One region of the Pseudovibrio sp. Ad13 genome, then DNA from elsewhere that is predicted to be linked to it. Evidence: riboswitches for the same ligand, from Rfam matches in the RefSeq annotation. Region 1 holds a riboswitch; each other region holds the start of a gene.
What was found. A riboswitch is a leader RNA that binds a small molecule or an ion and turns the genes downstream of it on or off. The one in region 1 is predicted to bind thiamine pyrophosphate.
Positions count from the first base shown of each region.

Region 2: linked by a shared signal. The riboswitch ahead of PsAD13_RS04910 (ABC transporter permease) and the one ahead of thiM (hydroxyethylthiazole kinase) in region 1 are both predicted to bind thiamine pyrophosphate.
Region 3: linked by a shared signal. The riboswitch ahead of thiB (thiamine ABC transporter substrate binding subunit) and the one ahead of thiM (hydroxyethylthiazole kinase) in region 1 are both predicted to bind thiamine pyrophosphate.
Region 4: linked by a shared signal. The riboswitch ahead of thiC (phosphomethylpyrimidine synthase ThiC) and the one ahead of thiM (hydroxyethylthiazole kinase) in region 1 are both predicted to bind thiamine pyrophosphate.

Region 1 covers NZ_LMCC01000002.1:490,963-498,918, forward strand. The annotation lists gene PsAD13_RS03100 (2-oxoglutarate dehydrogenase E1 component) at 1-1,680, shown strand, start outside; gene odhB (2-oxoglutarate dehydrogenase complex dihydrolipoyllysine-residue succinyltransferase) at 1,747-3,255, shown strand; gene lpdA (dihydrolipoyl dehydrogenase) at 3,357-4,760, shown strand; gene PsAD13_RS03115 (hypothetical protein) at 4,817-5,248, opposite strand; gene thiE (thiamine phosphate synthase) at 5,328-5,969, opposite strand; gene thiM (hydroxyethylthiazole kinase) at 5,953-6,765, opposite strand; TPP riboswitch at 6,838-6,940, opposite strand; gene PsAD13_RS03130 (tyrosine recombinase XerC) at 7,000-7,956, opposite strand, start outside.
Region 2 covers NZ_LMCC01000004.1:42,154-50,109, forward strand. The annotation lists gene PsAD13_RS04890 (RluA family pseudouridine synthase) at 1-302, shown strand, start outside; gene rpoH (RNA polymerase sigma factor RpoH) at 453-1,346, shown strand; gene PsAD13_RS04900 (CHASE2 domain-containing protein) at 1,608-3,671, shown strand; gene PsAD13_RS04905 (ABC transporter substrate-binding protein) at 3,744-4,682, opposite strand; gene PsAD13_RS04910 (ABC transporter permease) at 4,709-5,467, opposite strand; TPP riboswitch at 5,594-5,701, opposite strand; gene PsAD13_RS04915 (hypothetical protein) at 5,831-7,597, opposite strand; gene PsAD13_RS04920 (adenylosuccinate synthase) at 7,635-7,956, opposite strand, start outside.
Region 3 covers NZ_LMCC01000006.1:115,069-123,024, reverse strand. The annotation lists gene PsAD13_RS09900 (GntR family transcriptional regulator) at 1-536, shown strand, start outside; gene PsAD13_RS09895 (DUF1330 domain-containing protein) at 536-826, shown strand; gene PsAD13_RS09890 (ATP-binding cassette domain-containing protein) at 833-1,525, opposite strand; gene PsAD13_RS09885 (thiamine/thiamine pyrophosphate ABC transporter permease ThiP) at 1,512-3,059, opposite strand; gene thiB (thiamine ABC transporter substrate binding subunit) at 3,035-4,015, opposite strand; TPP riboswitch at 4,049-4,155, opposite strand; gene katG (catalase/peroxidase HPI) at 4,272-6,449, opposite strand; gene PsAD13_RS09870 (L-serine ammonia-lyase, iron-sulfur-dependent, subunit alpha) at 6,776-7,956, shown strand, end outside.
Region 4 covers NZ_LMCC01000003.1:31,544-39,499, forward strand. The annotation lists gene thiC (phosphomethylpyrimidine synthase ThiC) at 1-1,345, opposite strand, end outside; TPP riboswitch at 1,440-1,560, opposite strand; gene PsAD13_RS04470 (hypothetical protein) at 1,744-3,711, shown strand; gene PsAD13_RS04475 (N-acetylmuramic acid 6-phosphate etherase) at 3,869-4,825, shown strand; gene PsAD13_RS04480 (ABC transporter substrate-binding protein) at 4,957-6,213, shown strand; gene PsAD13_RS04485 (sugar ABC transporter permease) at 6,287-7,240, shown strand; gene PsAD13_RS04490 (carbohydrate ABC transporter permease) at 7,254-7,956, shown strand, end outside.

The DNA.
Region 1 (7,956 bases):
CAGATCGGTTTTACAACCAACCCACGTTTCTCACGGTCTTCACCTTATCCGTCTGACGCCGCGAAAGTGATTGAAGCGCCGATCTTCCATGCAAATGGTGATGATCCGGAAGCTGTGACTTTTGCCGCAAAGATTGCAACTGAATATCGTCAGAAGTTCGGACGCCCAGTCGTGATTGATATCATCTGTTATCGCCGCTTTGGCCATAACGAAGGTGACGAGCCTGCGTTTACGCAGCCAATCATGTACCGCAAGATCCGCAAGCATGAAACAACCCTTCAGATCTATGCTGACAAGCTGGTCAAAGAAGGTCTGATGTCTGCTGAGGACGTTAATAAAGCAAAAGCTGATTGGCGTTCGCATCTGGATCGTGAGTTCGAAACAGGCCAAACCTACAAGCCAAACAAAGCCGACTGGCTTGATGGCCGTTGGTCTAAGATGAAGATTGCTAAGGAAGTCGATGAGCCGCGTCGTGGTTCTACTGGTCTTTCAATGGATGAACTCAAGGAACTTGGCGGCAAGCTGACTAATGTTCCTGATGACTTCAATGCACACCGCACGATCCGCCGCTTCATGAACAACCGTGCCAAAATGATTGAGACCGGTGAAGGTATCGATTGGGCAATGGGCGAAGCAATGGCATTCGGTGCATTGCTGAAAGAAGGCCATTCCGTTCGCTTGTCCGGTCAGGATTGTGAGCGCGGTACCTTCTCTCAGCGTCACTCTGTTCTGTATGATCAGGAAGACGAAGACCGTTACATCCCGCTGAACCACGTTGGTGAAAAGCAGGGTCGTTACGAAGTCATCAACTCAATGCTTTCTGAAGAAGCAGTGTTGGGCTTTGAATACGGTTACTCGTTGACAGAACCAAATGCGCTGACCATGTGGGAAGCACAGTTCGGTGACTTCGCAAACGGTGCGCAGGTGCTGTTTGACCAGTTCATCTCCTCTGGTGAGCGTAAATGGCTTCGAATGTCCGGTCTGGTATGTTTGCTGCCGCATGGCTATGAAGGTCAAGGGCCTGAGCACTCCTCAGCACGCCTTGAGCGTTTCTTGCAGATGTGCGCGGAAGACAACATGCAGGTAGCCAACTGTTCGACACCGGCTAACTACTTCCACATCCTTCGCCGTCAGTTGAAGCGTGACATTCGTAAGCCACTCGTTCTGATGACGCCAAAGTCTCTGCTCCGCCATAAGCGTGCAGTTTCCAAACTGGAAGATTTCGGCGCAGACGAAAGCTTCCACCGTCTCCTTCACGATGATGCTCAGACGAACCCAGGTTCAACTGTTGAGCTGAAGAAGGATGAAGACATCCGTCGCGTGATCCTGTGTACAGGTAAGGTCTACTATGACCTGCTCGAAGAGCGTGAGAAACGTAACATCAACGATGTTTACATCCTCCGCGTTGAGCAGCTCTATCCGTTCCCGACCAAGTCCTTGTGCGTAGAGATGGGCCGCTTCAAGAATGCAGACGTAGTCTGGTGTCAGGAAGAGCCAAAGAACATGGGCTCATGGTTCTTCATTCAACAGTACATTGAATGGGTTCTGGAGCATGTGAATGCAAAAGTGCATCGCCCGCGTTACGTTGGCCGTCCACCAGCTGCTGCAACAGCAACCGGCTTGATGTCAAAGCACTTGGCTCAGCTACAAGCTTTCCTCGACGATGCATTCGCCGAGTAAGTACCTCGTAATCAGGTAAGTCCGACAGGCCTTTTAGGGGCCCTGAAACGAAAAGAGATAGAGACAATGGCGACGGAAATTCGAGTACCCACTCTGGGTGAATCCGTAACCGAGGCAACAATCGCTCAATGGTTCAAAAAACCGGGCGATGCGGTGAATGCAGATGAGCCACTGGTTGAGCTGGAAACAGACAAGGTAACTGTTGAAGTGCCTGCACCTGTAGCCGGTAAACTGGACAGCATTGATGTGAAAGAAGGCGAGACTGTTGAAGTTGGCACCCTTCTTGGTTCCATCGCAGAGGGCGCAGCTGGTGCTGTGTCCGCTCCTGCTGCCGAAGCTGCACCGGCTGCTAAAGCAGCGCCTACTGCAGCTGCTGAAACAGTTGAAGTTCTGGTACCACACGCTGGTGAAAGTGTTACCGAAGCTGAAGTTGGCGAATGGTCAGTTAAAGTTGGTGACGTTGTAAAGGCTGACGATATCCTCGTTGAGCTGGAAACAGACAAAGCTGCTCAGGAAGTACCTAGCCCAGTTGCTGGTACCGTGGTTGAAATCGCTCAGGCAACTGGCGCAACTGTTGAGCCTGGTAACCTGCTCTGCAAAATCGCTAAAGGCGACGGCGCAGCTGTTGCCGCTGCTGCTCCGGCAGCTGCCGCAACAGCTCCAGTGGTTTCTGGCACAAGCATGCCAGCAGCACCTTCTGCAGCAAAGATGATGGCTGAAAAAGGTCTCTCCGCTGATCAGGTTGCAGGCTCCGGTAAACGCGGTCAGGTTCTTAAAGGTGATGTTCTCGCAGCTGTTGCTGCTGGCGTTTCTGCTGCTCCGGCAGCCGCTCCAGCTCCTGTTGCAGTGCGCGCCGTTTCAGCTCCGACTGACGAAGTGCGTGAAGAGCGTGTTCGCATGACCAAGCTGCGCCAGACGATTGCGCGCCGCTTGAAAGATGCTCAGAACACTGCGGCTATGTTGACCACTTACAACGAAGTGGACATGAAGCCGATCATGGACCTGCGCAAGCAGTACAAGGACATCTTTGAGAAGAAGCACGGCGTAAAGCTCGGCTTCATGGGTTTCTTCACCAAAGCAATTACCCATGCTCTTAAAGAAATCCCGGCTGTAAACGCTGAGATCGATGGCACTGACATCATCTACAAAAACTACGCTCATATCGGTGTTGCTGTTGGCACTCCGAAGGGTCTCGTGGTTCCTGTTGTTCGTGATGCAGACCAGATGTCTATTGCTGAAATCGAAAAAGAAATCGGCAACCTCGGTCGTAAAGGCCGTGATGGCAAGCTCTCCATGGCAGACATGCAGGGTGGTACCTTCACCGTTTCTAATGGTGGCGTCTACGGTTCCCTGATGTCCTCTCCAATCCTGAATGCACCGCAGTCCGGTATCCTCGGTATGCATAAAATTCAGGAGCGTCCGGTTGCGATCAACGGTCAGGTAGAAATCCGTCCGATGATGTATCTGGCTCTGTCTTACGATCACCGTATCGTTGACGGCAAAGAGGCAGTGACCTTCCTGGTTCGTGTTAAAGAGAGCCTTGAAGATCCACAGCGTCTGATTCTGGACCTCTGATATAAACGTGCCCGGCACTGGCCGGGCACATTTGTTTTAAGGGAAATTGGCGCACTTCTCTTCGTTGCAGCCTTCTCCCGTCTACTTACAGGGATTTGCAAATGTCCTACGATCTCGTCGTCATCGGTACCGGCCCAGGCGGTTATGTTTGTGCAATCAAGGCAGCTCAGCTCGGCATGAAAGTTGCTGTGGTTGAGAAGCGTAAGACCCATGGTGGTACCTGCCTGAACATTGGTTGTATTCCATCCAAAGCTCTGCTGCATGCCTCTGAAATGTTCGAGGAAGCAAACCACAGCTTTGAAGCCCTTGGCATCAAAACGTCCAAGCCAAAAGTGGACTGGAAGGCAATGCTGGCGCACAAAGATAAAGTGATCGACGGCAATGTGACCGGTATCGATTACCTCTTCAAAAAGAACAAGATCGACGTTCACTTTGGTACTGGCCGCGTGCTGGGTGCTGGTCGCGTAGAAGTAAAAGCTGAAGACGGCTCTACTTCCATCGTTGAAACCAAGAACATCGTTATCGCAACAGGTTCTGACGTGATGCCTCTGCCAGGTATCGAGATCGATGAGAAAACTGTCGTCTCTTCAACTGGCGCCCTGTCTCTGGATAAAGTGCCGAACCGTATGACAGTTGTCGGCGCTGGCGTTATTGGTCTTGAGCTTGGTTCTGTCTACGCCCGTCTTGGTGCTGAAGTGACCGTTGTTGAGTTCATGGACAAGATACTCGGCCCAATGGATGCAGATGTTTCCAAGCAGTTCCTCCGTATGCTGAAAAAGCAAGGCCTCAAGTTCAAGCTGTCCTCGAAGGTAACTGCGGTTCAGAAAAAAGGTCGTGCTCTGGAAGTGACCGTTGAGCCAGCAGCAGGTGAAGCCGCCGCCGCTACTCTGGATGCAGACGTGGTTCTCGTCGCGATCGGTCGCCGTCCATATACGGAAGGTCTTGGTCTGGCAGAAGCAGGTGTTGAGCTGGACGAGCGTGGCCGCGTGAAGACAGACAACCACTACAAAACCAACGTTGACGGTATCTTTGCTATCGGTGATGTGATTGCTGGCCCGATGCTTGCGCACAAAGCGGAAGACGAAGGTGTTGCAGTTGCAGAAATGCTCTCAGGTCAGGCTGGTCACGTAAACTATGACGTCATTCCTGGTGTTGTTTACACCTCTCCTGAAGTGGCCAGCGTCGGCAAAACTGAAGAAGAGCTGAAAGCTGCTGGCATCAAATTCAAGTCCGGCAAGTTCCCGTTTTCCGCAAATGGTCGTGCAAAAGCAATGCTGCACACCGACGGTTTCGTCAAAGTGCTGGCTGACGCTGAAACAGATCGCGTGCTTGGTGTTCATATCGTTGGCTTCGGTGCTGGCGAAATGATCCACGAAGCATGTGTTCTGATGGAATTTGGCGGTTCCTCTGAGGATCTGGGTCGCACCTGTCACGCGCACCCAACCATGTCCGAAGCAGTGAAAGAAGCTGCTATGGCAACATTCGCCAAGCCAATTCATATGTAATCTGGAATTTCTGGATTAAAAAAAAGCCGCTTCAGGAAACTGAGGCGGCTTTTTTGCTACTGGCGGACCAGAATATAACTGCGGGTCTTGTTGGGAATTGTTGGATCATGGTTTTCGGTGCGGACATATGCCTGAATGCGCTCTCCCATTGGCCGCAGCTCAATATGCTGGGCTTTGAAGAAACCACCGAACCGGAACGTGAGTACGCCAGAAAAGCTAAGCTGTCCTGCAGCCCAACCCCATTTGCAATCGCGAGGAGAGCAGCTGGTGAAGGCACGAGCACGCACAACCAGTTGGCCGTCAAGGCATTGCCCTTCAACTTCAATCTGAGAGAGCTCTTTCAAACGTGCTTTGGGATTTTCCCAATCCCCCAGCTCCGCCATTTCTGATTTGCGGACTTCACAGGCGGTTTGCGCTTGAGCTGCAGAAACAAGAAAGGCAAACGTGCAGAAGAATATGCACAAAAATGATGTTTGTCTAAGTTTCATGACTAAAAGCTCCCCGCCTAGTCCTCTCATATATCAATGTAGATGGGCTCTGCGAGGAGTAAATGCGTGTTTTATCCTATCACCCTAGGTCTTTTACGCTTTTGACGATGTCCTGAAGCTTGCGCGTAGCTGCGGATGGACTGGATGCCCCACAGATTGCTGAAATAACTGCAATCCCATCAGCTCCAGCTTTGATCACCTGATCCGCATTAGCAAGCGAAATTCCGCCAATTCCAACCACAGGCAACTGAGATTGAACCGTTAAACCGGCAAAGCTCTGCATACCCATGTCAGCCGCATCATCCTTACTGTTCGTCGGGAAACAGGCGCCTATGCCAAGGTAATCACAGGCGGAAATATCCGCAGTATCCAGCTCGTCCTGAGTGCTGACCGAAAGACCTAGCAGCTTATCTGAGCCGATCAGCTCCCGGGCTTTCGTGGCATCCATATCATCCTGCCCAACATGAACACCGTCCGCATCAACCGCTAAGGCAACATCTACACGATCATTGACGATTAGCGGCACATTCAACGGTTTCAACGCTCGCATCAACCGCTCTGCCAGCTCAATTTGCTTGCGCGTGCTGCCAGTCTTGTCACGAAGCTGCACAACAGTAGCGCCGTTTTGTGCGGCTGCGATTGCTATGTCGACGGGATCCTGACCGGGGCAGTCTTGCGGCCCCAGCACCAGATAAACGGACAGATCAAGCAACGGTTTCATGCATTTCAATCCGTGCTGTTGCGTTGAGGATATCGCTGTTCAGCTGATAGAGGCCGTTAATGATATCCAGCTGCAAGCTTGCTGGTCCTGCTGAATTTTTTGCAGCAATTTCACCAACCACTCCGAGGAAAACCATTGCATCAACAGCAGCATCAAATGGGTCATCGCAAACTGCCAGTGTTGCGCCAGTCAAAGCCGTTGCCGTACAGCCAAGACCAGTCGCATAAGGCATCATCTTATCCCCGTTGGCGACTTCAGCAGTGCGCGCACCATCAGTGATGAAATCGACCGGACCAGAGACAACAACAACAGCGCCCGTCTGCTTCGCCAGTTCTTTCGCTCCTGCGAGAGCAGCCTCCGAACTATCGGTGCTATCAACGCCTTTTCCTCCTGCACCCTGACCAGCAAGTGCCATGATTTCAGAGGCATTGCCACGAATGACGCTCGGCTTATTCTCCAGCAATTCACCAGCTAGCTTGGTGCGGAAGGTCAGCGCTCCAACAGCCACCGGGTCCAGCACCCAAGGGCGACCAGCTTTGTGGGCAGCAGCAGTTGCCAGCTTCATCGCCTCTGCCTGAGCAGGGGTAACCGTGCCAACGTTGACCACTAATGCACCTGTAACACTTGCAAGTTCAGGGGCTTCTTCTGGGCCATCCACCATGGCAGGGGAGGCGCCAATGGCCAGCAGGGCGTTCGCTGTGGTGTTGGCCACCACGATGTTCGTCATGTTATGGACGAGTGGACTGTTGTCACGAATTGCAGAAAGAGTTGCGCAAGCGCTTTCGACACGACCCATTTTTATCCTCGGTCTTGTTGTGCGAAAGAGAGCTGGTATCAGGGACTTGGCAAACTGCCAGACAATCTATCCCCCAACACGGCGTGAGTGCTCCCTTCGCTGGAATTATCCAGAGCAGGTTCTTCGAGTATGATCTCAGCCACAACACACGTGTCGGGCACCCCGTTTCACATCGACGAACCTAGGGGATCTGCTAAGGGAGATCAAGGTGATGTGAGGGAGGGGGACAACCTATCAACGACGCGGGTGTGCCTTGTCATAAGCGTCCAACAGCTGTGCACTGTTCACTTCCGTATAAATCTGTGTGGTAGAAAGGCTTGCGTGCCCCAGTAGCTCCTGAATGCTCCTCAAATCCCCGCCTTCAGAGAGCAAATGAGTTGCAAACGAATGGCGTAAAGCGTGAGGAGTTGCGGTGTCTGGTAGACCAAGAGCACTGCGGATTTTTTGCATGGCCAGCTGGATCATACGCGCATTCAGCGGGCCACCACGAACGCCGCGAAACAGCGGTGAGCTGCCCGACAGATCATAAGGGCACTGCTTTTTGTAGGCTTCAATAGCTTCTATTACCACTGGCAGAACCGGAACAAGCCGTTCTTTGTTGCCTTTACCGCGAATCTTCAGCGACTTATCCCCCTCCTTCGGCGCTGAGGCCGATGTCAGAGACAGCGCTTCAGAGATACGGAGACCGCAACCGTAGAGCAGTGTGAACACCGCTGCGTTGCGGGATTCAACCCAGGGAGTGTCCTCAAAAGCGAGATCGCTGCTGACAATCGCTTTGGCTTCCTCAACGGGGATAGGCTTGGGCAGGCTGCGGGGAAGTCTCGGCGTACGAACAGCTGCAGCACCAGCCGCATTCACCTCACCGCGCTCCTCCAGAAACGAGAGGAAGGAGCGGATGCCAGCCAACCCGCGGGCAAGCGTCCGCGTCTGCGCGCCATCCCTCCGACGCGTCGCCAGAAATGCGCGAAAGTCCTTTGGTTTCAAAGACTCCAGATGCCGCAGGGCAACCGGTTCGCCTTCATAACTGGTCATGAAGCGCAGGAACTGACGGGTGTCGCGCTCATACGCTTCCAGTGTCCGTTCAGCCAGTCGCCGTTCAGAGCCCAGATGATCAATCCAGTCTTCTATCGCTGCGGTAACATCTGGTTTGCAGATGATGAGTAAGTCTTCGCCGCTATCAAGGGAATTTGC
Region 2 (7,956 bases), on a different contig from region 1:
CAGCACCCGTTGCAAGCTTGATCGAGTGCCGTCTGGAAACAGGCAGAACCCACCAGATCCGCGTACACATGTCCCACATCGGAAATCCGCTAATAGGTGATATGGATTACGGTTCCGGGTTCAGAACCAAATACAATAAATTCCAAGAACCACTGAAAACCCAGTTGGCGGATTTCAAACGACAGGCCCTGCATGCAGGACTTTTGGCGTTTGCGCACCCAAGAACGCAGGAATTCATGAAGTTTGAATCGGAGTTACCTGCTGATTTTGCTGGTATTCTTCAATCATTACGAAAAATTTAGGCCAAAAAGATTGCCGATCTGGTAGCGTTTTGGCCACAATGTTCCCATATAGACACTTCAGGTGCGCTTCATCTGAAGGCACCAATGTGTGTTTGCCGAAAAGCCTGATCCCTCGATCAGGCGGGAACACCAAGCAAGGAGGGGTGCTTTATGGCCCGTAACCTACCAGCCCTCACGGGCGGCGAAGGCGGTTTAAGCCGCTATTTAGATGAGATTAGAAAATTCCCGATGCTTCAGCCGCAGGAAGAGTACATGCTCGCCAAGCGCTACCGGGAACACGACGAACCAAAAGCTGCTGAAAGACTTGTAAATTCTCACCTGCGCCTCGTTGCAAAAATTGCAATGGGCTACCGTGGCTATGGCTTGCCTCTGGGCGAAGTTATCTCAGAAGGTAACGTCGGTCTGATGCAGGCTGTAAAACGCTTTGAGCCGGACAAAGGCTTCCGCCTGGCAACCTACGCCATGTGGTGGATCAAGGCTTCCATTCAGGAATACATCCTGCGCACATGGTCGCTCGTTAAAATGGGTACCACAGCAAACCAGAAGCGCCTGTTCTTCAACCTGCGTCGCGTCAAAGGCAAAATTCAGGCGTTTGAAGATGGTGATTTGCGTCCGGATCAGGTCCAGCACATTGCGACAACTCTCGGTGTAACCGAGAAAGAAGTTGTTTCCATGAACCGCCGTCTGGGTGGCGACTCTTCCCTGAACGCACCTCTGCGCTCCAGCGAAGGTGAATCCAGTGAGTGGCAGGATTGGCTCGTGGATGATGCCGAGAGTCAGGAAGCTGTACTGGCTGAGCAGGAAGAATACGATGTACGCCGCGATATGCTGAAAAACGCAATGGGCGTACTGAACCCCCGCGAGACCCGCATTTTTGAAGCTCGTCGACTTTCTGAAAGCCCGATCACTCTGGAAGAACTCTCGACCGAGTTTGGCGTAAGCCGCGAGCGTGTACGCCAGATTGAAGTGCGTGCTTTTGAGAAGGTTCAAAAGGCCGTTCAGGAAAGCGCCATGGCAATGGCAGGTCATGAGGCAGGTGCATAAAGTGTGCTCCCCTCACGGGGCTACCGATTTCTCAGGTAAGGCTAAAACTTAAAGCAACTCGCTCAGTCAACACGACAGCAAAGTGCTTTAAGACGTCCAGCTGCATAAAAGTTGAGTTGAATTAACTTAAAATACAAATCAACTGTAGGAACACCCTTTTAAATAAACAGCTAAGCTTGTCGTCCCCTCAGAGCTTTCCTAAGGTTAATGATGAGGGGAATTTATGTGAGTTGGGTCACTTCCCCTTTTGGGGGGAATTACATGTTCGGCTCTAGCTGGCTGTCACAAACCAACCGTGCACTTGCAGCGGTTGTATCCTGTCTATTCATTGCAATAGCAATACTTGTCCGCACCCTATACCCGCAGGTACTGGATAACGTCGGATATCTCAGCCAAAACGCGCTGCAATTGGCATGGCCAAACACAACTTCTACGCCGCCAGTTTACACGATCCATCTTACACCAGAATCAAACCAGCAAACGCAGGAGCCGATATATCAGCGTCTGGAGCTTGCACAAATCCTTCAAAAACTGGGGGAGTATAATCCCAAGCTTCTGATTATAGATGCAGACTTCAGAAAAGCCGATCCGACCTCCCCCACCTTAAGAAGCCGAATCTACGACGATCTGCAGCCCTCATTGCGGGCAATTTATCCAAATCACGACCTGCTCTTACAAACCATCATCTCCCATTACCCAGTCCTGCTCAGCAGACCGTTGAGCGAGGCCGTAGCTGAAAAACCTCCTCTTTCCAACTACATAAGGTTCTCGCAGGCTACAGGGTATCAAAGCGACACCCAATACGCACACGGTTCAAATGCGCTGCTCTATCCACTTCAATTCCAAAGCAACACAGCGCTGTTGCCATCTCTCGCATTAACGGCATGGAGCCTGTCCAATCAGACAAACATGCAACCGTTCCAAGTCACGCAAGCAGAAGATGGCTATCAGCTGAAAAGCACTTATTTTCAAATTCCTGTCACTGAAAAGACGGAAATGCTGGTGTTCAAAACAAGCAATGCCAGCAATTTCATCCTTGCGGCGAGCGATGTCTTAAAAAACAGAGTACCCTCCAAACTCTGGCCTCCAGCTTCTGGAAGTCAGTTCGTCATAGGCACTCAGGACAGAAGTTCAGAACGACATGCACAGGCACTGCAAACACTTCAGTCTGACAACTTCCTCAATATCCCTACATGGGCGCGATACGCTGAAATACTGGCATTAATCGGATTTGGTATCGCCATTGCTATCATCTCCGCCACGCAAGGTTTCTGGTTAAGTCTGTCACTTACAGGCGTCGCTGTCTTGGTCATCAACGGAGTTGCATTCCACCAATTCGCTCTGCAAAACACCGTCCTTGAGCCATTCTTCCCATCTTTCGTTGTCCTTCTGATATTCGCTTTCTCCTGCACAATCCGGCGTGTGACATTCAAGAGTCACAGAAACCAAACAACTGAACGATTTGCAGGAATTCTTTCTCCCAAACAAATGCAAAAGGTACTGGCGAAGTCAGAGCAACTCCCTCTGGAGGGCCAGCAACGTGAAATCACGAGCCTCTCGACACGTTTGAGGCACTTTCACCGGTATTATGAGGGTTTGTCTCCTCAGGATCTCGCAGGCTTCTCCAACGGCTTCCAAACAGCTCATCTCGATGAAGTGCATATCCACGATGGTACATTGAACACGCTGAGCACATCCGGCCTGAATGCTTACTGGAACGCACCACTCGATGATCCATTCCATGCTGCTCATGCCTGCCGAACAGCGATTGAAATGCAGAAGCAAATGAAGCGCTTCAATCTCAAGGACCGGTTCAACTTCAACCAGAAAAATATGAAGGACCACGCGGTCACAATCGATATCGGCATCTCAACCGGCCTGGCAACGCTTGGCGAAACAGGTACACGGCGTCATTTCAGGTACGCCCCACTCGGTAAATGCGTTGATTTAGCAGAAGATTTAGCCCGTCATTGCAAAGAAGCCGGTCACAGCGTTCTTATGTGTGAAACGACACGCGGCCAGATGCCTGAACTGGCAGCATTGGAGACAATCCCAGTCAAAACCAGCCGTTACCAGATGCGTTCCTTTGCGTTGCTAGGTGATCCATCACTTGCCTTCTCAGAAAACTTCCTCAAGCTCAAAAACATCCACTGCAACATGGTCTTTGCGCTCTTTGAGGAGAATGACAAGAAGAAAGCCCTGACGCTGGTAGATGAATGTAAATCACTCTCTGAGGGTGAGTACAACACCATCTATGCTGCTTTTGAGAAATACATCCTCAGCGATCTGGCTCAACACGAAGCGGTCAAGGATGCAGCGCAATAACGGCATTTGGCCTACAAATAAAAAGAGCCCCCGAAACTCGGAGGCTCAAATTTTAGTTTAGACCTATACCGGTTAGCGCAGTTCAACCGCGTAGGTTTCAACTGGAGGCGCTGTTTTAATGAGCCCCTGCTCAATCAGAAAGTTTGCAAACCGTTCATAGCGACCATTGTCCAAAGCAGCTGGACGGCTGGCAAAACGCGGCAGAGTATCCGCCCAGGCACGCTTGTTCAGCTCATCATCCAGATTTGGATAGATCTCAAGGAAGCTCTTCCAGGAGTCCTGCGGATTATTAAGCAGATAAACAGTAGCCGCCTCAATCGCATTAATGAACTTCTTCAAACGCGGATCATCCAGCTTATCTTTGTGAGCCACATAAATCAGTTCATCATAGACTGGCACGCCGTTCTCTTCAGGATAAAACGCGCGGCCTTTCGCACCTTCAATCTCCATCTGGTTCAGCTCGAAGTTACGGTAACCACCAATCACCGCATCAACCTGCCCAGCCATCAGAGATGGTGAGAGCGAGAAGTTTACGTTGATCAGCTCCACATCGTCAGAACTCAGACCTGCATTGGAAAGCATCTTCCCAAGCATGGCGTTCTCAAACCCGGATGTGGAATAACCAATACGCTTGCCTTTCAGGTCTGCAATCTCCTTGATTGGTCCATCTTCCAACACAATCAGTGTGTTCAAAGGCGTAGAGACCAACGTCCCGATCCGCATCAGCGGCATGCCCTCATCAATCTGCGGGTGCAACGTCTGCTGATAGGAAACTGCAATATCACCCTGCCCTGCTGCAACAAGCTTTGGTGGCATGGAAGGATCAGCAGGCTCAATCAGCTCAACATCAAGGCCCTCTTTTTCAAAGAAACCCCGTGCCTTGGCAACCACGATTGGTGCATGGTCTGGATTCGCAAACCAATCCAGCAACACAGTCAGCTTGCCCGCTGCTTGCACTTGAAGCGTACTCGCAAGCATTGCCGCACCAAACAGAATACCTAGTTTTTTCATAAGGTTACGTCCTCATACTCTGAGACCTAGATCTCTTTCTGCCAATAGATCATCCGAGAAGTGGCGAACTCAACAACTGCCCTCAGGCTCAACACCATCACCGCAAGCAAAATCAACGCCGCAAACATAGTCGCTGTTTGCATGCGGGCATTGGATTGCAACATGATGAATGCCAGCCCCCCTTTAGCACCAACCCACTCTCCAACCACCGCCCCAATAGGCGCGAAGACCGCAGCAATGCGCATACCAGATGCCAGAGAAGGCAAAGCTGCGGGAATGCGTATGTAGCGAAGTGTTTGCCAGCGGTTCAGGCCGTGCAGCTTACCAAGATCAAGCAGCGACTGATCAGTCCTGCGCAAACCATCGAAGAAGGTCGAGGTTACAGAAAAGAAGATCACGATCACGGCCATGACAACCTTGGAGGCGAGCCCAAAGCCGAACCACAGCACTAAAAGTGGGGCTATTGCAAACACAGGAAGAGATTGGGTCGCTGCAATTGGAGGCAGCAGAAACAGGCGTATCCGGGGAGACACTGCCAGCAAAACAGCCAGCGAAGCTCCAGCACTCACGCCAAAGAGAAAGCCGAGAACAGTCTCCCAAGCGGTAATGCCTGCATGATGCAGCAGGAAAACACCTTGATTGAGAAAAGCGGAAAAAACCGCCGCCGGACCTGGCAAGAGAAACGGAGGAAACTCTCCAATCTGAACCACACTTTCCCAAATGGCGATAAAAAGCAAAATCCCGAAAAGACTTCGGAGAATTCGTTTCAAAGCTCGCTTCAGCATGCAGACTCCCAACAATGGTATTGGGCATCACAAACAGGCGGAAGAACGGAGCTACATTAGCTCTCTGGGATGTTTTCAGCACAGGATCTCCCGTTACAGCAAAATGCAAACATGGAGATCCGGGAAGAATGGCTCAGGTCCCGTCCCTTCGCCGGCATTACCCGGATCAGGTTCAAAGGGTTTAGCTCATCGCAATCTCAGCTTTTCGAAAGAAAAGCACCCCTCGGAATAGCAAGGAACATGCGCGTTTCTGCTGAAGGATGCAAGCAGATTTTGCTCTGACGGACGACAGCATAATGAAAAAGGCCTCAGCTCTGAGAGAGCCAAGGCCTTTGAAATCTAATCTAAATATCTGAAACTAGATTACTTCCAGCTCTTGATTGCCTCTGCGATAACTTTGTTGCCGGTTGTACCTTTTTCAAAGGTCAACATTGCACGGCGACCGCTGTTATACAGCAGTGGAACATCAATCCACTCACGCTCAGAAAGACGCTTCAGGTTCTTTGCTTTTTCTTCATCACTGTCAGACAGCGCAATCCAGAAGAGAGTGTCAGAAACCTTCACGGCAGCACCATCAAGCGGATCACCTGCTTCGGACTCTGTCTTCTTCAGGATCAGGCCAGGCACCTTCTCAACACCTTTGCCATCAAATCCTTCTGGGAAGATGAAGTTCAGCTCAAGCAGATGGCTGGCTGGCAAAGACTGATCACTATTCGGCTTCAACGTCATCTCAACAGAGAAGTTACGAGATGGCAGCGTCGCAACAGCCTTGATGACAGAATCGCCATTAGCTTCATCCAATGACCAAACAACGTTCCCGCGTGATGCAGAACCTGCAGCACCCGGCGTCAATGCCTCTTCGTAAAGTATGCTCTGTTGTGCAACAGGAGAAACCGCAGCTTCAGTTCCAATGGTTTCAGCTGGCGGAACAGAATTGGTCTCAACTGCAGTACTTTGCTGTGCAGGTTCCGTCACCGGCAAAACCTGCTCAGAAGATGTGTCTTCTGCCGGTGCTGCTGGAGTTTCAACCACACGCACGACTGGAGGCTCAGCTGTTGTCTCGGTTGGCGCAGCGCTGGATGAATTCCGGGTAATCCGGGTCGTCTGCACCCGTGTCGCATCCGGAGAGACCTTTGCCCCTTCATCAGATGGCAACAGGCGGTCAGTGTTCTTCTTCGGCGTACGTTCCGGCTGAACCCGAAGCGGCTCATCTTCATTCGAAGGTGCGCTCTCTGGCGCAACAGTCTCACCGGTTTCAACTGGAAGAACTAAGGAGAGAATAACATCGCGCAGACTATAGACACCTGCGGTAACGCCCAAGATTATCAGTATGACCACAATTATACCGACAATACCCGATGTGTTGGAAGGCTTCAGCCCTTCTTCCTGCTCAATCGCATCACCAACGCGCTGCGCAACGGCTGGCTTGCGGGAGGAAGCAGGTTTACGGCTTGTCTTTGGCTTAACCTTGGCAGGCTCATCGATCTCAGGACGCGACTTACCTTTTGTTTCCAGCTTGGTTCGGCGTGCCTCACCCGGCACCCAAGAGCGCTCTTCTGCGCTCGTCTCGACAGCACCTTTGGTTGGCAGAGACGCGGCAGGTTCACCTGTCTCTTTGTCATCCATGGAGCCAAGATCAGGCTCTTTACGCTCGCTGGAAGCTTCAGGCAGCTGATCACGCGCCATCTGATTGGCTTGATGTGCGGCGTTGCCAAGATCCTGCGCAGCACGAACCGCCTCTTTAAACACATCTGCTTTAGCAGCAGGTGCTTTCGGCTCATCGCGCGCTGGAGTATCGGCCTTTGTACCTGCCTTAGGCGGATCGCCAGCAGGTGAAGATGCAGCAGAGATTTCTGGAGCTGCAGGTTTTGGAGCACTTGGAGCTGGGGTGGTTTTAGACCGCCCCAACCCGAGAGACTCACGAGCAGCTTCCGCTTCGACCTTACGAATGGCCTCTTCAAGCTTCAGCTGCTCCTCAGTGATCTGGGAGGGAGACAGAGGTGGGTCGTAACTTTTAAGTTGCTTTACAATTGCATTCCGCGCGCGTTGATAAACTGCCCGCCGTGCAGAACCTGTGTTCTCTTGTAAACCAGCTACCGCTTTTTTTAGAACGGAATTGTAGTCCGCCATTTAACTGCCCATTGCCCCCAGAGCTTCATTTCAAGACTTAATCCTGGAATGGATTCTGAACCAGGATTGTGTCATCACGTTCAGGGCTTGTTGATAACAGAGCAACCGGAGCACCAATCAGCTCTTCAACATGCCGAACGTATTTCACAGCTTGTGCTGGCAATTCTGCCCAAGTCCGTGCGCCTTTGGTCGTTTCCTTCCAACCAGGCAGGGTCTCATAAATAGGAACAACCCGCGCCTGAGCACCTTGAGATGCCGGAAGGTAATCGATTCGCTCACCATCTAGCTCATAACCAACACAAATCTTAATTTCATCCAGTCCGTCCAAAACGTCAAGCTTTGTCAATGCAATCCCATTG
Region 3 (7,956 bases), on a different contig from region 1:
CAGTTGTAAGGGAAACAATCAGGTATCTTGAAGCAGAAGGCCTTGTTGAAATTCTGCCAAACAAAGGCCCGATCGTTGCCAAACTGGATTGGGAAAACGCGCAGCAGATCTACGAAATCCGCATGCTTTTGGAGACCAGTGCCGCACAAAAATGCGCTGAACTGGCCAAAGATGGGGATAAGAAAAAACTTGGTAAAGCGCTCGCTCAGCTCAAATTGGCCTACAGCAGCGGCGAAACAAACGACCTGTTTGAAGCAACAACATTATTCTATCAGTGCATTTTTGATATCAGCGGCCAGAACGTTGCATGGGAAGTGGTACAGCGACTCAATGGTCGTATCAGCCGTCTGCGCGCAATGACTTTGGGTACTCGTGACCGCCATGATGCAGGTTACAAGCGGATCGAAAAAATCTACTCCGCAATCGAAACGAACGACCCCCAGGCAGCTGCAGCTGCCATTCAGTTACATCTGACGGAAGCTGCAAATATTGCCAAAACCCTTCTGACTGCAGAGCTAAGCAAAAGCGAAAAATAATGCCTAAAGCCTACTGGATTGCCCACGTCACAGTCACGGACGCTGACGCCTACACAAACTACACCCAGGCCGCTCCAGCCGCCTTCCAAAAATACGGCGCCCGCTTCCTGGCCCGCGGCGGAAAAACCGAACACCTGGAAGGCACAACACATCCCCGTAACGTCGTCATCGAATTCGACACCATGCAACAAGCCCTGGCCTGCTACCACTCCCCAGAATACCAAGAAGCCAAAACCCACCGCAAAACCGCAGCTCTGGCGGATATCATGATCGTTGAGGGAATGGCGTAAGCTCCCCTACCCCAAATACTCCCGCAATGCTTGCGGTGGGTTGTTGAGCAGTTGTTGGGTTTCAGCAGGTGGGTGCGCTGATCCGTCGGCGACGAGGATTGCTTTGTTCGTGATGCGACGGGCATCTTGTGGGTCATGACTGACCATGAGAAGCGTCGTGCCTGTTTCTGCAACGAGGTCTGCGACCAGGTCCAGCATCTCGGCTTTAAGCGCTGGACCAAGGGCAGCGAAGGGTTCATCGAGTAACAGCAGATCACGGTGCTGAACCAATACACGGGCAAGCGCGACACGGCTTTGTTGACCACCAGACAGTTCAGCTGGTTTGCGTGCTCCCATCCCCGCCAGACCGACCCGCACAAGGGCCGCGTCAACTTGTTCTTGCTCAGGTTTTGAGAGCTTTCCGTCAGGCCGCAAACCGAGGGCTGCGTTTTGGGCCGCAGTTAAGTGCGGAAACAGATTGCCATCTTGAAACAGCATGGCGATTGGGCGTTTTCCCGGAGCCTGCTTGGTGAGCTCTTGTTTCTTCCAAAAAATGCGTCCTTGCGATAATTCACGGAACCCGGCAATAGCCTCAAGCAAGGTTGATTTTCCTGCGCCAGATGGGCCAATGACGGCAACGCTGCTGCCAGCTTCAACGTGCAAGTTGGCCTGCAATTGGAAACGGCCATTTGCAATGAGACAAGAGCTAAGCTTCAGCATGCCAGCGACCTCCCCGGTCTAAAATCCAGAACAGTGCCATTGAAAGCACAAGCAGTAAAAGAGCTCCGCCGGCTGCTGCCTGCATTTTGTATGCCCCCATCAAGCGGTAAATCTGTAAAGGCAGCGTTGCAATTTCCGGATCTGCAAACAGGGCAATCACGCCAAGGTCTCCCATGGAAAGTGCCGCTGCAAGCCCCGCAGCAAACCCGATCTGTGGCCGCATACGTGGAATGAGGACACGTGAGAAGAACACCCAGCCTTCCATATTTAGAGACAAGGCCAACCGTCCATGACGTGAAACCGTATCTCGCGCAGCAGGGACAAGAATGCGAAGGGCAAACGGCAATGCCATCGCCGCATTGACGAGTGCTGTCACAGGAAGAGCAAGGTCTGACGGGTTTGCCCATGGACGTATAATGATAAACAAACCCGTTCCAATCACCAGCGGGGATGCCGCTAATCCCAAAATTCCAGCAAGTTCAACCACACTATGCCGGCGAACGGCGATTGCGGCTGCCATAGGCAACGCGAGCAGCAACAAGATCACTGTGCTGGCTAAGGCGACAGCAACAGAAACGAGTGCCGCCTTCAACACAATAAACGGCACCAGAAACAGACCGCTAAACCCTGACAGAACAACGGCACTGAGCGGCAAAAGCAAAAACAGCGTTGCAAGTGAAATCCAGAGGATGTCTGCGACAGGTGCACCACCATCCCAGCGCTGGATCGCTCGGTCCAGTCCTGCGCCAAACCCTTCACCACGTGAAAGCTTCAGTGCTGCGAAAGCTGCAGCAGCAGTGAGCATGAGTTGCAATGCAGAAAGCAGCGCGGCGCGGCCAAGATCAAAATCGTAAGTAAAAGCCTGATAGATCGCCAGCTCAATAGTTGTCGCCCGCGGCCCGCCACCAAGTGTCAGAGCAACAGCAAAGCTTGTCAGGCAGATCGCAAAGATCACAGCCAGTGCACCGGGTAGAATGCGCGCGAGCATGGGGAGTTCTATCAGCCGAAACAGGGCTTTTCCATCACACCCAAGCTGCGCCGCAAGGCGAAAGCGCTCTGAGGGAACCTCTTGCCACCCCTGCAAGATCAATCGGGTTGCCAGCGGAAGGTTGAAGAAAACATGAGCCAGCACAACACCGTGGAGGCCATAAATGCGAATGGGTGAAGCACCGAAATAGACAAGCACATCAGATATCCAGCCCGCACGGCCAAACACCTGCAGTAACCCAAGAATGGCGACAATAACTGGAAGAATGAAGGGCGCACCAAGCAGGGCAATAAGCAAACTGCGGCCCGGAAACCGCCGTCGCGCCAGGGCGCGCGCAACCGGCACAGCCAGCGCAACACTGATCACAGCAGAAAGCACGGCCTGCGTGAGCGTAAACTTGAGAGCGGCCCAATCGGAAGAGGAAAAGCCGTGACCCGCTTCGGCTCGCAGAGCAACCGCGGCCAACGTGCCAAGTATGAGTGCCGCGACAAGCAATGCCGCGGCAACACCGGGAAGCGAACTTACTGGCTGAGCGCTTCTAGCCATTCCGGCAGAGCCTCACTTCTTGCAGTAGCAGCTTCGTCAGGCTTAAAGAACAAAGCTTTTTCAGGCACCTGCAGTGTGTCAAAGCCAGCAGGCAAACCACCTTCAGGTGTCACAGCAGGATACATCCAGTTGGTCGTTGGAATGATTGTCTGGAAAGCATCTGAAACCATGAAGTTCAGGAACTTGTCTGCCAACTCTGGCTGATCAGTCCCGGCAAGCTTTGCCGCTACTTCAACCTGCATGTAATGGCCTTCTTCAAACGCGGCAGTGGTCTTGCTGTTATCTTCCTCGGCAATCAGGTGGTAAGCCGGAGACGTGGTGTAACTGAGCACCATCTCCGCTTCCCCATCAAGGAAAAGACCGTAGGCTTCAGACCAACCTTTTGTAACCGTCACGATGTTATCGGAAAGATCCGCCCACACATCAGCAGCTTCGTCTCCGTAAGCCGCTTTCACCCAAAGCAGCAGCCCGAGGCCGGGCGTAGAGGAGCGTGGATCCTGAATAAGGATCTTGGCATCACTCTTTGCAAGCTCGCGGAAGTTGGTTGGTACGGTTTCGCCAGCCTTGTGTACGAAGGCAAAGTAGCCCCAATCGTACGGCACAAAGGTTTCGTCAGCCCACTCCACTGGCAGTGTGTATTGGGCTTCAACAGTGTGTGGTGCAAACAGGCCAGTTTTCTTGGCAGTCTCTACCAGATTGGTGTCCAGACCCAGCACCACATCGGCATCTGAGTTTTTACCTTCAAGACGAATGCGGGAAAGCAGTGCTGCGCCATCTTCGACGCCAACAAGTTTCAGGTCACACTCGCATACAGCCTCAAACGCTTCTTCCACTTTTGGGCCTGGGCCCCAGTCAGAAACGAAGCTGTCGTATGTGTAAACTGTCAGTTGAGGCTTCTCAGCAGCCATCGCTGATGTTGCAGTGAGTAATCCCGCAGCAATTAACAGATGTTTCAAGTCATCCTCCATTGCGGCGAGAGGGCAAGGATGGATGAAACCGGTACCCTTCCCTCCGCCGGTTCTAGCCGGTTCAGGTTCAACGGGTTCGCCACTAAAGCATCTCAGCACGACAAATACGCGCACCCCGAGGTCAAGCGGTTCTTAACCGGAAAAACACAGAAGCGCAACTGGATATAGCCAGCGTCTGGAGAGCACCTGTAGGGAGTTGCAATAAAAAGCCCGGGCAGTTTCCTGCCCAGGCTCGTCGCATTTATTAGGCTGTCAGGTCGAAGCGGTCGGCGTTCATGACCTTGGTCCATGTTGCCACGAAATCGCGGACGAACTTTTCGTGGTTGTCATCCTGAGCATACACTTCAGCATAAGCGCGCAGGATTGAGTTGGAGCCAAACACAAGGTCTGCACTGGTTGCAGTCCACTTAGGCTTGCCAGATTTGCGGTCACGGATTTCATAGGTGCCATCTTTGAGTGGATGCCAGCTGTTGTCCATATCGGTCAGGTTGACGAAGAAGTCCGTTGTCAGCTGACCTTCGCGGTCCGTGAAGACACCGTGCTTTGATCCGCCATAATTGGCACCAAGAACGCGCAGGCCACCAACAAGTGCAGTCATTTCCCAGCCAGTGAGGCGGAGGAGCTGAGCACGATCCAGCATCATCTCTTCCGGGCTAACAGCGTACTCTTGCTTCTGCCAATTACGGAAGCCATCAGAAATAGGCTCCAAAACAGAGAAGGATGTCGCGTCTGTCATCGCATCTGTTGCATCACCGCGACCAGAAGCGAATGGAACTTCCACGTTGAAACCAGCTGCCTTGATGGCATTTTCCACACCAACATTTCCTGCCAGCACGATCACATCTGCGACTGAGGCTCCTGCCTGCGCTGCGATTGGTTCAAGCACAGCCAGAACTTTGGCAAGCCGGTCTGGCTCATTGCCAACCCAATCCTTTTGAGGAGCGAGGCGGATACGAGCACCGTTGGCACCACCGCGCATATCAGAACCGCGATAGGTACGTGCGCTGTCCCAAGCGGTTTTGATCAGGTCTTCATTGCTCAAACCACTTGCCGCAATTTTTGCTTTCACCGCAGTAACATCATAGTTGGTGTTGCCTGCTGGAACAGGATCCTGCCAGATAAGGTCTTCTTTCGGCACATCCGGGCCAAGATAATTGGCTCTCGGTCCCATGTCGCGGTGTGTCAGCTTGAACCATGCACGCGCAAACGTATCTCTGAAGTACTCAGGATCTGCGATGAATTTCTGACAGTACTCGTTGTAGATCGGGTCAACCTTCATCGCCATGTCCGCATCCGTCATGATCGGATTGTGACGAACAGACGGATCCGTTGGGTCAACAGGCTTGTCTTCTTCCTTGATGGAAACAGGTTCCCATTGCCATGCGCCGGCAGGAGATTTTACCTGCTCCCATTCATGGCCGAACAGCATATCAAAGAAACCCATATCGAATGTGGTTGGGTGTGTGGTCCACGCACCTTCGATACCAGAAGTAAAGGCATTCGTTGCCTTGCCATCCTGTCCGGGGTTAGACCAGCCAAAGCCCTGCTCTTCAAGACCAGCGGCTTCCGGTGCGACGCCGATGTTATCGACGGCACCGCGTCCATGGGTTTTACCAACGGTGTGACCACCACAAGTCAGCGCAGCAGTTTCCTCGTCATTCATTGCCATACGAGCAAAGGTTTCGCGGATCTGATCAGCTGTTTTTTGCGGACCGGGAACGCCATTCACGCCTTCGGGGTTCACGTAGATCAAGCCCATGTGGGTTGCTGCAAGCGGGTTTTCGAGCGTTGAAGGGTCATCCAGATCGTCATAGCGCTCTTCACTGCGCGCAAGCCATTCTTTCTCAGATCCCCAATAGGTGTCGATCTCCGGACCCCAGATATCCTCACGGCCAAACCCGAAACCAAAGGTTTTCAGACCCATGGAGTCATAGGCGATAGTGCCTGCGAGAATAATCAGATCAGCCCAGGAGAGAGCGTTGCCGTACTTTTTCTTGATAGGCCAAAGCAAACGGCGCGCTTTATCAAGGCTTGCGTTATCAGGCCAGGAGTTAAGCGGAGCAAAGCGAATGTTGCCGGAACCGCCGCCACCGCGACCATCTGCAAGACGATAAGAGCCAGCTGTGTGCCACGAAAGGCGGATCATCAGGCCACCATAATGACCCCAATCCGCTGGCCACCAGTCCTGACTGTCGGTCATGAGCGCATGAACGTCTGCCTTCACCGCTTCAAAATCGAGTGATTTAACAGCATCATGATAGTTGAAGCCTGGGTCCATCGGGTTGGTACGCGCACCATGTTGATGGAGGATGTCGAGATTCAAAGCATCAGGCCACCATCGGGTAACCGGCTTATCCATCGATGTGTTCGCGCCATGTACCACCGGACAAACACCGGCTGTCTTGACATCGTTACCGTGCATTGCTGTCTCCACTATCTAATTTGGCTCTTGCTGGTTTTGACGTAGCGTTTACCTTAAGCGGTGAGACGAAACGATGCATCCAGCAAATTCTAGACTGAATATAGATCGCTAAACGCATTAAGTGAAATTGCATCTTCTACTCATATCAATAAGTTTTTCTTATCGTATAAATTTGAAGGTAAACGAAGGCGCTTAGATTGCTCCTCTGAGCTCTCCTCATCACACACAAAGATGCTTTTCGCGAGGTAAGGAAAGCATCAGTTCTGCCCTTCAATGCAGCAACAATCCGTGTAAAATATCACATTGATTTTCGCGGAGAAATTTGCATGAGCACTATCAGCCTTCTCAATTCCATAATTGGTCCGGTGATGAGAGGACCCTCGAGCTCTCACTCTGCAGCGCCATACTTCATAGGGAAGACTGTCCGTCAACTTTCCCTTTGTGATGGCGATAAAATTGTGAATGTTGAAATTGCGTTCGATCCAGAGGGCTCATTTGCCCAAGTTTATACCAACCAAGGCAGTGACGAAGGCTTTGCTGCAGGCTTGATGGGAGAAGAGGTCACCTCACCTAAGTATCGACAAGCTCTATCTGATCTGATGAACGGCAAGCCATTTACGCTAGAGATCAACATTAGAAATTTAGACACCAACGATCATCCAAACCGAGTGGAAATTGCAGTCACGGTTGAAGACAGCGAAGGCGCACTTCGGGAAGATCACTTCAAAGGCCTTTCAATAGGCGGCGGGATGTTCAAGCTCGATAGCTTTAACTCTTTCGCAATTGATGCGACTGGGAGCGATTTTATACTTCTGCTGGAATGTGGAGACAATTCATCTCTTCAGCAGCTTCCCTCAAATGCAAAGGTACAAGCTCGTGTCTGTGCAGGTTCAAAGAATAGCTACCAACTTATTGAGATCAAATCCAGTTCGCCACTATCACCTCAACAACCAGAGTTGAAAGACATGATAGAACAGAGCTGGAAGGTCAGGTCCTGCACACCTGTCCAATTCTCTGTCCACGACGAGGCCCCTCTTTTTGCCAGCCCAAAGGCTTTGGTCCAACAAACCAGCAGAGGACACGGTCTTGCAGATCTTGCTTTGTCCCTGGAAGCCAAACGGTTAGGCTTGACTGAACCCCAAACACGAAAAGCCTTTGCAGACCGCTATGATGTGATGATGGACGCAGTTAAGGCAGGCCTAGCGCTTACCAATCAATCATCCACTATGAAGTTCCTGAAACCGAGCGCAAAGCAGGTTGGTGCAGCAAATCCCGTGGAGATTATCGGCTCACCATTCTTGCAGGATGCGCTTAGCGCTTCTCTTGCAGTTATGGATGCAAACGCAAATCGGGGAGTGGTTGTTGCTGCTCCAACAGCTGGAAGTTCTGGCATCGTACCAGGCACGCTATATTCCTTGAAACAACAAGGTGTTGATCGTGAAAGGATTATCGACGCCCTTCAAGTCACAGCACTTGTGGGAGCTGTTTTTGCTGAACACGGAAGTTT
Region 4 (7,956 bases), on a different contig from region 1:
GTGCGATATCGGTAGTAAGGGGCCCAAGCGTATAGAACGGCGCCTCATGGCAGCATTCCAGCTGTTTATCCATGTTTTCTTTGATCTTGTGCATGGCCACATGGCCCGGCCCTTCGATCATCACCTGGCAATCCTTGGCCCACGCAATTTTGGTAAGTTCTCCAAGTGTCTCCAGCTCTGCAAACTGCGCTTCATCATTGGCATCTGCAATGGAACCCGGACGCAATCCATCACCAAGGGAGAAGGCAACATCATACTGGCGACAAATATCGCAGATTTCGTCAAAGTGTTCATAGAGGAAGCTATCTTTGTGGTGATGCAGACACCACTTGGCCATGATGGAGCCTCCACGGGAGACAATGCCGGTCACGCGATTGACGGTCATCGGCACCATGTGCAGGCGCACACCTGCATGAATGGTAAAGTAATCAACCCCTTGCTCTGCCTGTTCAATCAGGGTGTCGCGGAAAATCTCCCAAGTCAGATCCTCGGCAATGCCATTCACCTTCTCAAGTGCCTGATAAAGCGGGACAGTCCCAATTGGTACAGGGCTGTTGCGGATGATCCACTCACGGGTGTTGTGAATATTACGCCCGGTAGACAGATCCATCACCGTGTCAGCACCCCAGCGGATCGACCACACCATCTTGTCTACTTCCTCTTCCATGGAAGAGGTAACAGCAGATGTACCCATATTGGCGTTGATCTTGACCAGAAAGTTCCGCCCGATGATCATCGGCTCACTCTCAGGGTGGTTGATGTTTGACGGAATGATCGCGCGGCCAGCAGCCACCTCATCACGTACAAACTCTGGTGTTACATAATCTGGAATGCTCGCACCCCAGTCATTGCCACACCGCTCTTCTGCAACCGCTTCCCGCAACTGGTTTTCGCGGATGGCGATAAACTCCATCTCCGGTGTGATAATGCCAGCGCGGGCATAGGCCAGCTGGGTGACGGCTTTACCGTCCTTTCCGCGCAAGGGGCGAGGCTTCACCGGAAACTCAGGAACAAGCCGGTCGCCTTTCACAAAACCATTGTCTTCAGGCTTAATCTCACGGCCATCATATTCCTCGGTGTCACCGCGCGCCTCGATCCACTTGCGCCGTAGAGCAGGCAAACCTTCAGAAATATTCGTTGTTGCCGTTGGGTCTGTGTATGGGCCGGAACTATCATAGACTGGCAGCGGTGGCTCGCCTGCAGTTGGGTGTACGCTGATCTCGCGCATGGGCACGAGCACGTCTTCGTGCAGGCTGCCACGAACGTAGATTTTACGCGCTGCTGGCAAGGCGCCTGTGGTGATGGATGGGTTTGGCGTCGTCATTATGGTGCTCCTCAAGTTCATAACTCGAAAAAGACACCAGATGAGTCTTGGCTGGGAAACGGCAGAAAGAACTTCTGCTGCTAAGATCGCGGTTGTTACACTAGCCTTATAAACAGGTCCCGCGACCCGTGCTTCCTACGCCAGTATCAACTGGGTCAGGTTCTAAGGGTCGCGTCGCCGAGCTTGCGCTCTGTCAGCCTCTCAGTCTCCTTGGTGAGACTCCCCTGCATACATGATTTTGCTAGAACGATTATGAACTACTGTCAAGGCAGGTTCGGTTCAGGCGGGGTTCAGAAAACTTTTGTAGTTTGGTCTTTCAGAGAAGAGAGTTGCTGATCCATATTGGCTTTTGAGGATTGCATACCTATCTCTCATCTAAGAATTTCACATCTGGATATCGCGAAAAATAATATCAACGAATGCTTGAAACCTGTTCTCTCCCATCCGTTTTAGCTGGCCCAATCTTGCGTCGACTGGAAACCTCACGTTTAACATTCTGGCTCGCAGTGCGCGCTCCGGCGGATGTGAAACTGGATTTGCTCCCACAAGGCCGTGAGCCGCAAACCTACGAGCTGACGAAAGCGCAAACTGAGGTAAACCTGATCTCAGCAGGGGTACATCTCCACTACCTCCTGATCGATCTACCTCTCCAAAGCCCTTTACCGCATGACACTTGGATCAGCTATCGCCTCGCTCTGCGTATGGAGGATGACGAGGAGGCTGGTTGGCAGGATCATTCCGTATGGGCGCCTGATCTCTGCTATGAAAATCAGGAGCTTCCCGGCTTTCTGCTAAGCTCAAAAGTTTCCTCGCTCCTGCACGGGTCCTGCCGCAAACCACATCACGAATCCGGCGATGGTCTGGTCGCAGCTGATCAGTTTCTGGCAAAGCATATCAGGGCTGAGAACGGCACCAAAATTGACAAGGAAAAATGGCCAACTGCCCTCGTGATGAGTGGCGATCAGATTTACTCAGATGATGTTGCTGGCCCCATGTTGCGAGCTATCCATGCGCTCATCGAAAAACTCGGTATCACTGAGGAACAGCTGGCAGGCTTGGAAAGCAAAGTGCCTGATAAGGCATCAGATTTCTACCAACACGGCGACACCTACTACCGCCGCGAAAAGTTTCTCCCAAGTCTGGAGAAGAACAGAAAGCTCTGGCTTGTCTTGTTCGGTGGCGTAGAAAAACCAATCTTTACTGCCGATCATGCCCATAACCATCTGATCACACTTGCTGAATTCTTGGCAATGTACCTCCTTGTCTGGTCTCCAGCACTATGGGATCTGGTTGAGACAGACGTTCCTGAAGGACTGACACCAGAAGAAGCAGCGCTCTATGAGAGCGAACAGAAAATTCTGAAAGAGTTTGTTGTTGGCCTCAGTCAGGTGCGCCGCCTGTTTGCGCATCTTCCGGTCGCGATGATCTTTGATGACCATGATGTCACTGATGACTGGAACCTCAACCGTGATTGGGAAGAGACCGCCTACGGCCATCCGTTCTCCCGACGGATCATTGGCAATGCCTTGTGTGCCTATATGCTCAATCAGGGGTGGGGCAACCGACCTGAAGCGTTCTCAGGTGGAACACTTGAAGCGATGACGCAAGCTGTCACTGTGCCCGGCACAAACAGCTACGATGAGTTTCTGGATCACCTCTTCGCCTTTGAAAACTGGGACTATTACTGGGAACTAGACCCACCACTGCTGGTGCTGGATACGCGCACACGCCGATGGAGATCAGAGCGGGCAGGGCATCTACCCTCGGGTCTTCTGGACTGGGAAGCGGTCACAGATTTACAACGATCTCTGCGCGGAAAAGACGCCGTGCTACTCGTCTCCGCAGCCCCGATCTTCGGCGTAAAGCTGATCGAAACGCTGCAGAAGCTGCTCACGTTCATGGGCAAGCCGCTCATGGTGGATGCGGAATACTGGATGGCACATCCGGGAACGGCAGATGGCATTTTGAATGTGTTCCGCCACCGCAAAACGCCAGATCGCTTTACGATCCTTTCTGGTGACGTGCACTACTCCTTTGTTTACGATGTCGAGTTACGCGGACACTCTCGTGGGCCTGACATCTGGCAAATCTGCAGCAGTGGCATCAAAAACGAGTTCCCGGCCAAACTGCTTGATAAACTCGACCATCTGAACCGCTGGCTCTATGCGCCTCGCTCTCCCTTGAACTGGCTCACCAGACGACGTGGCATGAAGGTTATTCCGCGCAAACCTGTGGGCACGCATCATGGCCGACGCTTGCTGAATGCAAGTGGCATTGGATTAGTTGAGTTTGATGAACACGGCGGCCCAGATCAAATCAGCCAGTTGCTGCCTGATGGACGTCAGGTCGTCTTTGTACGCCGCGAAGAAGAAGCACGCTGGGATTGATCAAGAAAAAACTAGGTCCAAAACAATACCTGTGGCCTGCAATTGTCACAGGTAACTGCTAGAAATCTATTGAGATTACGCAAGTTGCGGGTCTTTTCTAATATATCATTGCCATATCGTGAGTTGTTGGTATGCTATTGGTATCAGGGAGAGTCTCGTGTCCAGCATATCCAAAAAAGTGGGGTTTCCAGAACATTCCAATCCGCAGGAGTGGCGTGAAACCGAGCAAAGATCTTCACGTTATGCAGGCTTGGAAACATGGGGGACTGACGAAGTCCTCAAAGCCTTGCTGGGTGGTCAAATGCAAGCCCTCAACGCTGTCTGGTCTGCGTTGGGAGAGCTGGAAGCCGCAGTTGATGCTGCTGCCCAAAGATTGCAGGGAACCGAAGGTAGACTTGTGTACGTCGGCGCAGGTACTTCAGGCAGGCTTGGCGTTTTGGATGGCATTGAACTCATCCCCACATTTGGCTGGCCAGAGCATCGATTGATCTATGGTCTGGCAGGTGGCGAAGCTGGATTGTTACGCCCGCAGGAAGGCGCTGAGGACAGCGAAGAAGCAGGCCGTGCTTTCATTTTAGAGAACAATGTCGGCGCTTCTGATGTCGTCTTGGGTATTGCAGCAAGCGGCACCACACCTTTTACCCGCTCTGCCATTCAAACCGCCAGAGGCGCGGGGGCTCTTACAATATCACTGGCGAATAATCCGCAAAGCCCGTTACTGGCCGATGCTGAGCATGAAATCCTTTTAAGGACAGGTCCGGAAGTGTTGGCAGGATCAACCAGATTATCGGCAGGAACCAGCCAAAAGGCGGCACTCAACCTATTTTCTACAGCGCTCATGGTCCGGTTGAAGAAGGTGTATCGCGGTTACATGGTGGATATGCAGCTGACCAACATCAAACTGGATCAGCGCGCCAAAGACATGGTGGTCTCACTCACCGCTTGCTCGCAGGAAAAAGCCGCAGCTGCCCTGCATGAAAGTGACAGTCAGATCAAGCTGGCTGTCTTACTGGTGCTGGGGGCAACAAAGCAACAGGCCACTAATGTTTTGAATGAAACTCAGGGAGATTTGGGAGAATCTCTTCGGGTGCTTGGGTTACATCAACCTGACTGAATTATGTGCACATTGCGATCTGCTTAGACCGTTATGTGCCAAAAGGAATATTCGCCAGCTGGGGGGCTGGCGAGTTGCAATACCGACGGTTTTTCAAGGCGGTATTCGATCATTTGTTACGGGAGGAATTAATGAAACACTATTTGACATCAGGCATTGCTGCATCCCTGCTTCTGGGCTCCGCATCTTTTGCTTTTGCAGCGTCTGAACTGACAATTGAGAGCTGGCGTAACGACGATTTAAGCATCTGGCAGGACACCATTCTACCTGCGTTTATGAAAGCGCACCCAGAGATCAAAATCAGGTTCTCGCCAACAGCTCCAACACAATACAATGCAGCACTGAATGCAAAGCTGGAAGGTGGAACCGGTGGTGATCTGATCACATGCCGTCCGTTTGATGGGTCGCTGGATCTCTACAGTAAAGGCTATCTGAAGAACCTGCAGGGCATGGCAACCCTCGATAACTTCCCGGATTCAGCAAAAGGTGCATGGAGCACCGATGATGGCAGTGCAACCTTCTGTGTGCCAATGGCCGCTGTGATCCACGGCTTCATCTACAACAAGGATGCTTTTGCTGAAGTCGGTGTTGAACCACCAAAAACTCAGGCAGAGTTCATTGCTGTTCTCGATAAGATCAAGGAAGACGGCAATTACATCCCAATGGCGATGGGCACGTTGGATCAGTGGGAATCCGCTGCAATGGGCTATCAGAATATTGGGCCAATGTACTGGAAAGGTGAGGAAGGCCGTAAGGCAGTCGTTGCTGGCACCGGAAAGTTGACGGATGATGGCTGGGTTAAGCCGTTTGAAGTACTGGCAAGCTGGGGGCCGTACCTTGGGGATGGCTATGAAGCTCAATCCTATCCGGATAGCCAGACACTGTTCACACTGGGCCGCGCTGCAATCTATCCATCAGGCTCTTGGGAAATTGCAGGCTTCAACCGCGATTCAGACTTCGAGCTTGGCGCCTTCCGTCCACCTCTGCCAGCAGAGGGTGACAGTTGCTACATCTCAGACCACACTGACATCGGCATTGGCCTGAATGCAGCCTCGCCAAATTCTGAAGCTGCCATGAAGTTCCTTGAGTGGATGGGCACCAAAGAGTTCGCAGAACTCTATTCCAACGCTGTGCCGGGCTTCTTCTCCTTGTCCAAGCATGAGATCTCGCTCACTGATCCACTGGCGGACGAGTTCATCTCCTGGCGTAAAGACTGTCAGTCCACCAACCGCTCTGCGGCACAGATCGTTTCTCGCGGTACTCCAAACCTCTGGAACGAAATGTGGGTCGTGTCTGCAAACGTCATCAATGGCAAGCAGACACCTGCGGACGCAGCGAACCAGCTTCAGAAGGGGCTGAGCGCCTGGTACGAACCTCAGATGGATTAAACCATCTCTCTGACTGAATACAAAACAGCAGATGTGCGGACTGACCCGCGCATCTGCATTGCAATGAGAGATGATGGAATTGGAACAGGACCTTATGGTCAGTGAGCGGAAGAAGAAGCCGTTCCGCTGGCATGTACTTGTCTTTTTGGCACCGGCAGTCATCGTTTACACGATGATTATGATCCTGCCGCTGGCCGAAACCCTGCGCTTTTCGTTCTTCCAAAGAGATACGACCACGCAAGTGATCTCGTTTGTCGGCTTGGAAAACTACATCAAGCTGTTCTTCGATCCGTACTGGGTCAAGCCGTTCCTCAATTCGCTTTGGAACAACTGCTATTTTTTCCTGATCCACATGCTGGTGCAAAATCCGATTGGTGTCCTGATTGCGGCTTTGCTCTCCATGGTGCATCTGCCGGGCAAGAAGTTTTATCGCACTGCCATCTTCATGCCGACCCTTCTGTCCTTCGTTGTGGTCGGGTTCGTCTGGAAGCTCATGCTCTCCCCGCTATGGGGCGTTTCCAAAGGTCTGATGAAGTCTGTCGGGGTTGGCAGTTGGTATCTACCGTTCCTCGGTAAAGAAGAAACAGCGTTGACCACACTTTCTCTCATCTCTGTCTGGCAGTTCATCGGCATTCCAATGATGCTGATTTATGCTGCGCTTCTCTCTATTCCCGACGAGGTGATTGAAGCAGCTGAATGTGATGGCGTGACCGGCATTTCCCAGTTCTTCAAGATCAAGCTGGTCCTGATCCTGCCAACCATCGGCATCATCTCTATCCTAACCTTCGTGGGCAACTTCAACGCGTTTGACTTGATCTACACCACGCAGGGGCCGCTTGCGGGGCCAAATTTCTCGACAGACCTGCTGGGCACGATCTTGTATCGAACGTTTTACGGGCAACAGTTGCAACCCGGTGACCCCAACATGGGTGCCGCCATTGCGACGGTGATGTTCTTCATCATCCTGATGGGTGTTGCTGTCTATCTCTTCTTTATTCAGCGCAAGCTGACCCGCTACGAGATGTGAGGCGCAAATGGCTATTTCTCGTGCAAGACGAAACCGAATGGCAGAACTGGGAGCGCATGTAATCCTGCTCACGTTTGCAGTGATCGCGCTTTTCCCTGTTCTTCTCATTCTCATCAATTCGCTCAAAACCAAAAAAGCAATCTTCCGCAAGCCCTTGGAACTCCCAACCTCCGAAACACTGGATCTGGTTGGGTATTCAACAGTGCTGCAGCAAGGCAACTTCCCGCTATATTTCTGGAACTCGCTGTTCGTGACTGGTGTGAGCCTGTGTCTCATTCTCCTGTTTGGGGCAATGGCAGCTTTTGCGCTCAGTGAATACAAGTTCCGCGGTAATCGCCTCATGGGTCTTTATATGGCGCTGGGCATTATGATCCCGATCCGTCTGGGAACTGTCGGAATTCTCCGCTTGATGGTCGCAACGGATCTCGTGAACACGCATTGGGCTCTCATACTGGTCTACACAGCGCAAGGCCTGCCACTGGCGATCTTCATTCTCTCCGAGTTCATGTCGACAGTGTCATCAGACCTCAAATCCGCTGGTCGTATTGATGGCCTTTCAGAATACTCCATCTTCTTACGCCTCGTACTGCCTCTCATCAGGCCCGCAATGGCAACAGTGGCTGTCTTCTCCATGATCCCGATTTGGAATGATCTCTGGTTCCCACTCGTTCTGGCCCCCGCAGAGCATACCAAAACACTCACACTGGGCGCTCAGG